Regions from separate parts of the Streptomyces sp. NPDC058637 genome, predicted to be linked through region 1. Evidence: predicted binding sites of a transcription regulator. Region 1 holds the regulator's gene; the other holds the start of a gene.
What was found. Region 1 encodes HrcA, which represses chaperone genes, less so after heat shock. Its sites were predicted from a motif close to TTNGCACTCNGNNNNNCNGAGTGCNAA; they were not measured.
Positions count from the first base shown of each region.

Region 2: a site for HrcA is predicted at 1,214-1,240, ahead of groL (chaperonin GroEL). Genes of this name have one in related genera too.

Region 1 covers NZ_JBHXRD010000001.1:335,618-340,638, reverse strand. The annotation lists partial or broken gene ACFWVP_RS01630 (hypothetical protein) at 1-140, opposite strand, end outside; gene ACFWVP_RS01625 (DUF3097 domain-containing protein) at 326-1,144, opposite strand; gene ACFWVP_RS01620 (MBL fold metallo-hydrolase) at 1,170-1,895, opposite strand; gene hrcA (heat-inducible transcriptional repressor HrcA) at 2,061-3,077, shown strand; gene dnaJ (molecular chaperone DnaJ) at 3,078-4,214, shown strand; gene ACFWVP_RS01605 (nitronate monooxygenase) at 4,348-5,021, shown strand, end outside.
Region 2 covers NZ_JBHXRD010000046.1:21,086-26,106, reverse strand. The annotation lists gene thrC (threonine synthase) at 1-75, shown strand, start outside; gene ACFWVP_RS32005 (MoaD/ThiS family protein) at 104-379, shown strand; gene ACFWVP_RS32000 (cold-shock protein) at 885-1,091, shown strand; gene groL (chaperonin GroEL) at 1,402-3,024, shown strand; gene ACFWVP_RS31990 (DinB family protein) at 3,189-3,698, shown strand; gene ACFWVP_RS31985 (AAA family ATPase) at 4,241-4,786, opposite strand.

The DNA of each region.
Region 1 (5,021 bases):
CCCGCGCCCGCGGCCTGCGCCACGACCAGAGGCATCACCGGCCGGTTGACCCGGTACTGGTCGATCAGCTCCTGGACGAGGTGGAAGACGGCGGAGACCGCCTCGTTCTCCGCACTGTCCCGCCACACTTCGCGTGCCATCCGCTGCCCCCGGCTTCCCCCTGGGCCCGCGGAACACGCGGGCCCCTCCGTGCCCGCCGGGCCCGTCGCAGACGTCGGGCACGCCGGGCCCGCCGAACCCCACACCTCTCGACAACCGATGGTGCGTGGGTGGCGCAGAGATTCACCGGGATCGGTACGGGATCCTCTTCAACCGTTCCGGGACATCAGGCAGGAAGAGTGACGAAATCGATCAATTCCTCTACGCGGCCCAGGAGTTGCGGTTCCAGGTCCTTGTACGAGCCGACCCTGGACAGGATGTGCTGCCAGGCCGCGCCCGTGTTTTCCGGCCATCCCAGCGCCCGGCACACCCCCGTCTTCCAGTCCTGGCCGCGCGGCACCGCCGGCCAGCCGGGGATCCCCACGGACGACGGCTTCACCGCTTCCCAGACGTCGATGTACGGATGCCCGACGACGAGCACGTCCGCGTCCGTGACCTCGGCGGCGATACGGGACTCCTTGGAGCCCGGCACCAGGTGGTCGACCAGGACGCCGAGCCGGGCGTCCGGGCCCGGGGAGAACGCGCGCACGATCGCCGGGAGGTCGTCGATGCCTTCCAGGTACTCCACGACCACGCCCTCGACGCGCAGGTCGTCCCCCCAGACCCGCTCGACCAGCTCGGCGTCGTGCCGCCCCTCGACGTAGATCCGCCCGGCCCGAGCCACCCGCGCCCGCGCCCCGGGGACCGCCACCGAACCGGAGGCGGTGCGCACAGGGCGCGTGGGCCCGCCGGCCGACGGCCGCACGAGGGTGACCACCCGGCCCTCCAGCAGGAATCCGCGCGGCTCCATCGGGAACACCCGGTGCTTGCCGAAACGGTCCTCCAGCGTGACCGTGGGCCCCTGGGCCGTCTTCTCGCACCGGATCACCGCACCGCAGAATCCGCTGACCGCCTCCTCCACGACCAGATCGGGCTCGGCGGGGACCTCGGGTGCGGGGGCGGACCTCTTCCACGGCGGAGTCAGGTCCGGCTGGTAGCTGCGCATGGCACGACGATAGAGGGCGACACGCTCAGGACCCGCCGAAACGGGCCGCCAGCCGGTCGCGCTGCGCCCGTACGAACGCGGCGTCCACCACCGCGCCGTGCCCCGGCACGTACGAAGCGTCCTCGCCCCCCAGTTCCAGCAGCCGGTCCAGGGCGGCCGGCCAGTGGGACGGGGCCGCGTCCGGGCCGGCCTGCGGCTCGCCGGACTCCTCGACCAGATCACCGCAGAGCACCACGACGGGGGAGCCCGGCACCAGCACCGCGAGGTCGTGGCCGGTGTGCCCGGGACCCACGTTGGCCAGCAGCACCTGGAGGCCACCGCCCAGGTCGAGCGTCCACTCCCCGCTCACCTGGTGGTGCGGCGCCACGAGCACGTCCGTCGCCGCCGTGGCGTCCTCCTCGCTCATCCCGTGCCGCATCGCGTCCGCGCGCAGCCCCGCCGCCCCGTGCCGCCCCAGCAGACCGGCCGTGCCGACCGCCCCGTAGACCTCCGCCCCGGCGAACGCGGCGGTGCCCAGCACATGGTCGAAATGGGGGTGGCTCAGTGCGATATGCGTCACCCTGCGGCCGAACAGGGCCTCCGCCTGCGTCCTCAGCGCGGCCCCCTCGCGGAGCGTCGAACCGGTGTCGTAGAGCAGCACGCCGTCCGCCCCGGCCACCAGCGCGGCGGTCGCGTCCCAGACGGGAAGGCGTCGGCGTCCCGTACCGTTGCCCAACCGCTCCCAGCCGAGGTCTTCCCAAGAGACGTCCATACGGTGACGCTATCGGCAACGACCTGCGCGGTCCCGCGACGGCATGGCCGGTCGCCCTTGCCCCCGCCCCACCCCGCCCCCGTACACTGACCGGGGGGATTGCTGGCACTCGAACACACAGAGTGCCAGGCAGACACCGGAGAACCACAGCTGGAGGTGTGCGCGATGCTCAGCGAACGCAGACTCGAAGTGCTGCGCGCCATCGTCCAGGACTATGTCGGCACCGAGGAGCCCGTCGGCTCCAAGGCGCTCACGGAGCGGCACAGGCTCGGGGTCTCCCCGGCCACCGTCCGCAACGACATGGCGGTGCTGGAGGACGAGGGCTTCATCGCCCAGCCGCACACCAGTGCGGGGCGTATCCCGACGGACAAGGGATACCGGCTCTTCGTCGACAAGCTCGCGGGCGTCAAGCCCCTGTCGTCGCCGGAGCGCCGGGCCATCCAGAATTTCCTCGACGGCGCGGTCGACCTCGACGACGTCGTGGGCCGCACGGTCCGGCTGCTCGCGCAGCTGACCCGGCAGGTCGCCGTCGTGCAGTACCCCTCGCTGACCCGTTCCACGGTGCGGCACGTGGAACTGCTCTCGCTCGCTCCGGCCCGTCTGATGCTCGTACTGATCACGGATACGGGCCGGGTCGAACAGCGTATGATCGACTGCCCCGCCCCGTTCGGCGAGACCTCTCTCGCCGATCTGCGGGCCCGGCTCAACAGCCGGGTCGTCGGACGCCGCTTCGCGGACGTTCCGCAACTGGTGCAGGACCTGCCGGAATCCTTCGAGAACGAGGACCGGGGAACCGTCTCGACGGTGCTCTCCGTCCTTCTCGAAACTCTGGTCGAAGAGACGGAGGAGCGGCTGATGATCGGCGGCACCTCCAACCTCACCCGCTTCGGGCACGACTTCCCTGTGATGATCCGACCGGTGCTGGAAGCACTGGAGGAACAGGTCGTCCTGCTGAAGCTGCTCGGTGAGGCCACGGACTCAGGCATGACCGTACGGATCGGGCACGAGAACGCCCACGAGGGCCTCAACTCCACGTCCGTCGTCGCGGTCGGCTACGGTTCGGGCGACGAGGCAGTCGCCAAACTCGGCGTGGTCGGACCGACCCGCATGGACTACCCCGGAACGATGGGAGCGGTACGCGCAGTGGCACGTTACGTCGGACAGATCCTGGCGGAGTCGTAAGTGGCCACGGACTACTACGCCGTACTCGGCGTGCGCCGCGACGCATCTCAGGACGAGATCAAGAAGGCATTCCGCAGGCTCGCACGCGAGCTGCACCCGGATGTCAACCCGGACCCGAAGACCCAGGAGCGGTTCAAGGAGATCAACGCCGCCTACGAGGTGCTGTCGGACCCGCAGAAGAAGCAGGTCTACGACCTCGGCGGCGACCCGCTGTCCGCCTCCGGCGGTGGCGGCGCGGGCGGTTTCGGAGCCGGCGGCTTCGGCAACTTCAGCGACATCATGGACGCGTTCTTCGGCAACGCCGCCCAACGCGGGCCCCGTTCGCGGACCCGGCGCGGCCAGGACGCCATGATCCGGCTGGAGATCGACCTCAACGAGGCGGCCTTCGGCACGACCAAGGACATCCAGGTCGACACGGCGGTCGTCTGTACGACCTGCAGTGGCGAGGGCGCCGCACCCGGCACCTCCGCGCAGACCTGTGACATGTGCCGCGGCCGCGGCGAGGTCTCCCAGGTCACCCGGTCCTTCCTCGGACAGGTCATGACCTCGCGGCCCTGCCCGCAGTGCCAGGGCTTCGGCACCGTCGTGCCGACCCCCTGCCCCGAGTGCGCCGGCGACGGCCGCATCCGCTCGCGGCGCACCCTCACCGTGAAGATCCCCGCAGGTGTCGACAACGGCACCCGCATCCAGCTCGCGGGCGAGGGAGAGGTCGGCCCCGGCGGCGGCCCGGCCGGCGATCTGTACGTCGAGATCCACGAGTTGGCGCACGCGGTGTTCCAACGGCGGGGCGACGACCTGCACTGCACCGTCACGATCCCGATGACGGCCGGCGCGCTCGGCACCCAGGTGCCGCTGGAGACACTGGACGGGCTGGAGGAGATCGACATCAGGCCCGGCACCCAGTCCGGCCAGTCGGTCCCGCTGCACGGGCGCGGCATCACGCATCTGCGCGGCGGTGGGCGCGGTGACCTGATCGTCCACGTCGAGGTCATGACCCCGACGAAGATGGATCCCGAGCAGGAGCGCCTCCTGCGGGAGCTGTCCAAGCTGCGCGGCGAGGAGCGGCCCACCGGCCAGTTCCAGCCGGGCCAGCAGGGCCTGTTCTCCCGGCTGAAGGACGCCTTCAACGGCCGCTGAACCCCGCACGACGTCCACACCGCACCGCCCGCCGGTTCCGTACCGGCGGGCGGTGCGGTGGTGCGGCGACCCGCCCCTCGACGGCCGGATCGGCTGATTCGGCGCCCCGCACGGGACGTGGCACGATGCCGTCATGTCCTTGGCGCTGACCGATCTCTGCCGGTATCCGATCGTGCAGGCCCCGATGGCGGGCGGTGTCTCCTCCCCGCAGCTGGTCGGGGCCGTCGCCGACGCCGGAGGGCTCGGCTTCCTGGCCGCCGGCTACAAGACGGCGGACGGGATGTACCACGAGATCAAGCAGCTGCGCCGCCTGACCGGCCGGCCCTTCGGCGTCAACCTCTTCATGCCGCAGCCGCTGCTCGCCGACCCGAGCGCGGTGGAGGTCTACCGCCATCAGCTCGCCGGTGAGACGTCCTGGTACGAGACCCCGCTCGGCGACCCCGACTCCAGCGGCGACGACGGCTACGAGGCCAAGGTCGCGATCCTCCTGGAGGACCCCGTCCCCGTGGTCTCCTTCACCTTCGGCTGCCCCACCCGCGAGGTCCTCGACGCGTTCGCCGCGGCCGGCACGCTCACCGTCGTCACGGTCACCACACCCCAGGAGGCGCGGAACGCCCAGTGGGCGGGCGCCCACGCGGTCTGCGTCCAGGGCACCGAGGCGGGCGGCCACCAGTCCACGCACCGCGACGACCCGCAGGGCGGCCTCACCGGCACCGGCCTGCTCACCCTCGTCGCCGAGGTCCGCGAGAGCGTGCGGCTGCCGGTCGTCGCGGCCGGCGGGCTGATGCGCGGCTCCCAGATCACGGC
Region 2 (5,021 bases), on a different contig from region 1:
ACGACCGGTGTGGCGGCCACGATCCGGCCCAGCCTGGAGGCGTTCCGCGCCGCCGGCCTCGCCGCCACCAACTGACCACCCGGGACCGAAGGAAGGCACCCACATGAGCGTCAAGGTCCGCATCCCCACCATCCTCCGCACCTACACGGGCGGTCAGGCCGAGGTCCCGGCAGAGGGCACGGTCCTCTCCGAGGTCATCGAGTCCCTGGAGAAGGACCACCCGGGCATCGCCGCCCGCGTCCTGGACGACCAGGGCAAGCTGCGCCGGTTCGTGAACGTGTACGTCAACGACGACGACGTGCGCTTCGAGGGCGGCCTGGCGACGGCCACCCCGGACGGCGCCGGCGTCTCGATCATTCCGGCCGTCGCCGGAGGCTGACCGTCGGACACAGCGCCGGAGGCTGACCGTCGGACACGGTCCCTGACGCTGACCGTCCTGCGCGGCGCCTGGGGCTGACGCTCCCGCCCGGCCGCACCACCGCGAGAACACCATTGCCCCCTCCGCGAGAGAAGCGGAGGGGGCAATTCTGCATGGTTGAGCGCGGTACAGTTGGGGAAGCCCCCTCAGCTGCCCGTGCCGCCCGCATATGAGAATGCGCCCGGTCGCGACTAGAAGCAGCCAAAGTACGTGAACCCTTTGTGGCATAAGCCGCCTTTGTCCGGCCCGAATTGCCCAGGATTATCACAAGTTCTCCATATCCGGGCGTTCAGCCCTGCCCAGAATTCTCGTCCGATTGACCTGTTGCAGAGGGCAGTTGGGCAGATACATTCGGCCGCGGTCGACGCGTTCCGACGCACGCCACCCTCTCCGGTCGGAGGGTGAGTTTGACCCGGGCCCGCGAAGTGCGGTGCTCGTGCAAGGGCCAGTAATAGGGGAGTTAGGCATGGCTCAGGGCACCGTCAAGTGGTTCAACGCGGAGAAGGGGTACGGCTTCATCGCGGTCGACGGTGGTGCGGATGTTTTCGTCCACTACAGCGCGATCCAGATGGACGGGTACCGCACCCTCGAAGAGGGTCAGCGAGTTGAATTCGAGATCTCGCAGGGCCAGAAGGGGCCGCAGGCGGACATGGTCAAGCTCGCCGTCGGCTGAGCTCGGCGCGGTCGGCCAACGACACTACTCACGCACGCAGGGCCCGTACCCCCGATGAGGGGTTACGGGCCCTTCGTGCGTCCGCGCGCCCCCTCCCGGCTGTCCGCGGACGGAGGGGGACGCTTGCACTCGCAGGGGTCGAGTGCTAATCATTGGCGTTAGCACTCTCCAGGTGAGAGTGACAGAACTTGGACCGGGCCGGTGAGGCCCGCAGGCTCTGTGGGGCAAGGAACCACAGAGCACGCTGGCCGTCCGTCGCGGGCGCCTCTCGGTCCGGAGAATCCACCCCTGTCCGGGAGGACCACTTCACATGGCCAAGATCATCGCGTTCGACGAGGAGGCACGGCGCGGTCTCGAGCGCGGGATGAACCAGCTCGCCGACGCCGTCAAGGTCACCCTCGGCCCCAAGGGCCGAAACGTCGTCCTCGAGAAGAAGTGGGGCGCGCCCACGATCACCAACGATGGTGTTTCCATCGCCAAGGAGATCGAGCTCGAGGACCCGTACGAGAAGATCGGTGCGGAGCTGGTCAAGGAGGTCGCCAAGAAGACGGACGACGTCGCCGGCGACGGTACGACCACCGCCACCGTTCTCGCCCAGGCGCTCGTCCGCGAGGGCCTGCGCAACGTCGCCGCGGGTGCCAACCCGATGGCTCTGAAGCGTGGCATCGAGAAGGCCGTCGAGGCCGTCTCCGCCGCTCTGCTGGAGCAGGCGAAGGACGTGGAGACCAAGGAGCAGATCGCTTCGACGGCCTCCATCTCCGCTGCTGACACCGAGATCGGCGCCAAGATCGCCGAGGCTATGGACAAGGTCGGCAAGGAAGGCGTCATCACCGTCGAGGAGTCCCAGACCTTCGGTCTGGAGCTCGAGCTCACGGAGGGTATGCGCTTCGACAAGGGCTACATCTCGGCGTACTTCGCGACCGACATGGAGCGTATGGAGACGTCCTTCGACGACCCGTACATCCTCATCGTCAACTCCAAGGTCAGCAACGTGAAGGACCTCCTTCCGCTGCTGGAGAAGGTCATGCAGTCGGGCAAGCCCCTGCTGATCATCGCCGAGGACGTCGAGGGCGAGGCCCTGTCGACCCTGGTCGTCAACAAGATCCGTGGCACCTTCAAGTCCGTCGCCGTCAAGGCTCCGGGCTTCGGTGACCGCCGCAAGGCCATGCTCGGCGACATCGCCATCCTCACCGGTGGCACCGTCATCTCCGAGGAGGTCGGTCTCAAGCTGGAGAACGCCGGCGTCGACCTGCTCGGCACCGCGCGCAAGGTCGTCATCACCAAGGACGAGACGACGATCGTCGACGGTGGCGGCGACAGCGACCAGGTCCAGGGTCGTGTCAAGCAGATCCGTGCCGAGATCGAGAACTCCGACTCGGACTACGACCGCGAGAAGCTCCAGGAGCGCCTCGCGAAGCTGGCCGGCGGCGTGGCCGTCATCAAGGCCGGCGCCGCCACCGAGGTGGAGCTCAAGGAGCGCAAGCACCGCATCGAGGACGCGGTGCGCAACGCCAAGGCCGCCGTCGAGGAGGGCATCGTCGCCGGTGGTGGCGTGGCTCTGCTCCAGGCCACGGCCGTCTTCGAGAAGCTCGACCTGACCGGTGACGAGGCCACGGGCGCCAACGCCGTGAAGCTCGCGCTGGAGGCTCCGCTCAAGCAGATCGCCGTCAACGGTGGTCTCGAGGGTGGCGTCATCGTCGAGAAGGTGCGCAACCTGCCGATCGGTCACGGCCTCAACGCCGCGACCGGCGAGTACGTCGACATGATCGCCGAGGGCATCATCGACCCGGCGAAGGTCACGCGCTCCGCCCTGCAGAACGCCGCGTCCATCGCCGCGCTCTTCCTCACCACCGAGGCCGTCATCGCCGACAAGCCGGAGAAGGCCTCCGCGGCCGCTCCGGGCGGCATGCCGGGCGGTGACATGGACTTCTGATCCTCGGATCAGCAGCTCCACGCGGCGTCAGCCGCATCCGCAGTACCTGTACGACGCCGGCCCCCGGGATCCGTCCCGGGGGCCGGCGTCGTTCCTGTTCGCGTGATCACGGAGGTGGCGGATACTGGTCCCTCCCCTTACCCGTCCCGAAGGAGCGCACGCCTGTGACCACGGACTCCCGGACAGGCCCGCCGGTTTCGGGCAGCGAGCGTGAGACCCTGCGGGCCTTCCTCGACTACCACCGGGCCACCCTGGCCATGAAGTGCGAGGGGCTGGACGACGAGGAGCTGCGGCGCCGGTCGATGCCCCCGTCCACGCTGTCGCTGCTCGCGCTGGTGCGGCACATGGCCGAGGTGGAACGGGCCTGGTTCCGCCGTGTGTTCGAGGACAACGCGGCGCCGATGGTCTGGTCCGACCGGATCGACTTCCAGGCCGCCTACGACGCGAGCGCCTCGACCAGGGTCGAGGCGTTCGGCGCCTGGGAGGCCGAGGTGGAGAACTCGCGCCGCGTCGAGCGGGAGGCCGAGTCCCTGGACCTGCTGGGCCGCCAGCCGCGTTGGGAGAAGGAGGTGTCGCTGCGCCTGGCGATGATGCACGTGCTCCTGGAGTACAGCCGCCACAACGGGCACGCGGACCTCCTGCGCGAGGGGGTCGACGGGACCGTGGGGGCGTGAGGACCACGCGCGCTGTGGCCCGCACCCCTTGACAAGGGGCTGCGGGCCACAGCTGTTCGACGGCGGTGAGGCGTGGGCACACCTGATTCCGGGGACACCGCTTCTTCCCGGATATCGGCTCCGGTCAGGACACACGGGTCGACGCGGCACTCCACCCGGAACGGCGGCACGAGGTTGAGTTCCGGCACCGGGCGGTAGCCGGGGCCGTCCGTCGGCAGGGCGGCCATGACGTCGTCCCAGACGCCGCAGTTCCGACACGTCCTGTACCGGTTGTGGATGCCCGTCCACAGGCCGAACCGCTCGGGCACGTCCGACCACCTGCACTCGGTGCATGCCTTGTGGAACCATCCCGGGTGGTGCGCACAGGCCGAATACGGCCGCGCGCTCAGGTCTCAGTGACAACTATGTTCTGGGTCCTCACGGAGCCCTGTCGGAGCCGGAGAAAGCATCCCACGTGAATACAGCGTGAGGGCTCTTACGCACCGGGCCGTGAAGATGGGCTAGCCACTGAGGTCTTCTCAGCGACCTTCTGATGGGCTCTCTCAGCCGACGATGCGAGCCGTGGCGAGGTCGGCGAGGATCTGATCCACGGTTTGGTGGGGTGTCTGGTTCGACGTGTCCAGCCAGAGGCCGCGGAGCGGGGTGTCCCGGCGTAGTGCGTCGTCCAGAATGTCGACCGTCCAGGGGCCTCCGTAGCCGTTCTTGTGGCGGCCGGCCTCACGCGCTGCGACTGCTTCGGGGCGGGGGGCAAGGACGACCAGATACAGGGGCCTCGCCGTCACGGCGTCAAGGTAGGCGTCCAGGTGCTCGCCGAGAACGACGTCTTGGACGACGACGGTCCATCCCGCCTGCGCGTACAGGTCTGCGACCGCGGCGGATGCCTGGTAGCGCAGTCGCAGCTGAGCCCTTCCCTCGACGGTCGGCTGGGGCGTGAACTCCTCGCGACCGGACACAATCATCCGCCGGAAGCTGTCGCCGCGCAGGTGCACGGAGCGTGGGAGCCGCTCGGCCAGCAGCTGGGCGACGGTGGACTTCCCTGACGCCATGACTCCGGTGACGAGCACGACTGCGGAACTGAGCTCCTGCACTGTCGGCCCCCGTCGTGGTGCACCTGAGTCGGAACTGCCGTGAAGCCCTTGGTAGGGCAGGTCTCACCACAAGATCATGTTCGTGACCAAGAGGCTTCACGTTGGTCACCTATGTTGCCACGCTCGATGTCCCCCGCCAGGTCGTGGACTACCTCGCCCGCCTACTGGCCGCGCACCGCCGCCTCATCGGCACTCCGCGGCTCGCGGGCGCTCGCGCCGTTCCGGCAGGCCGTGC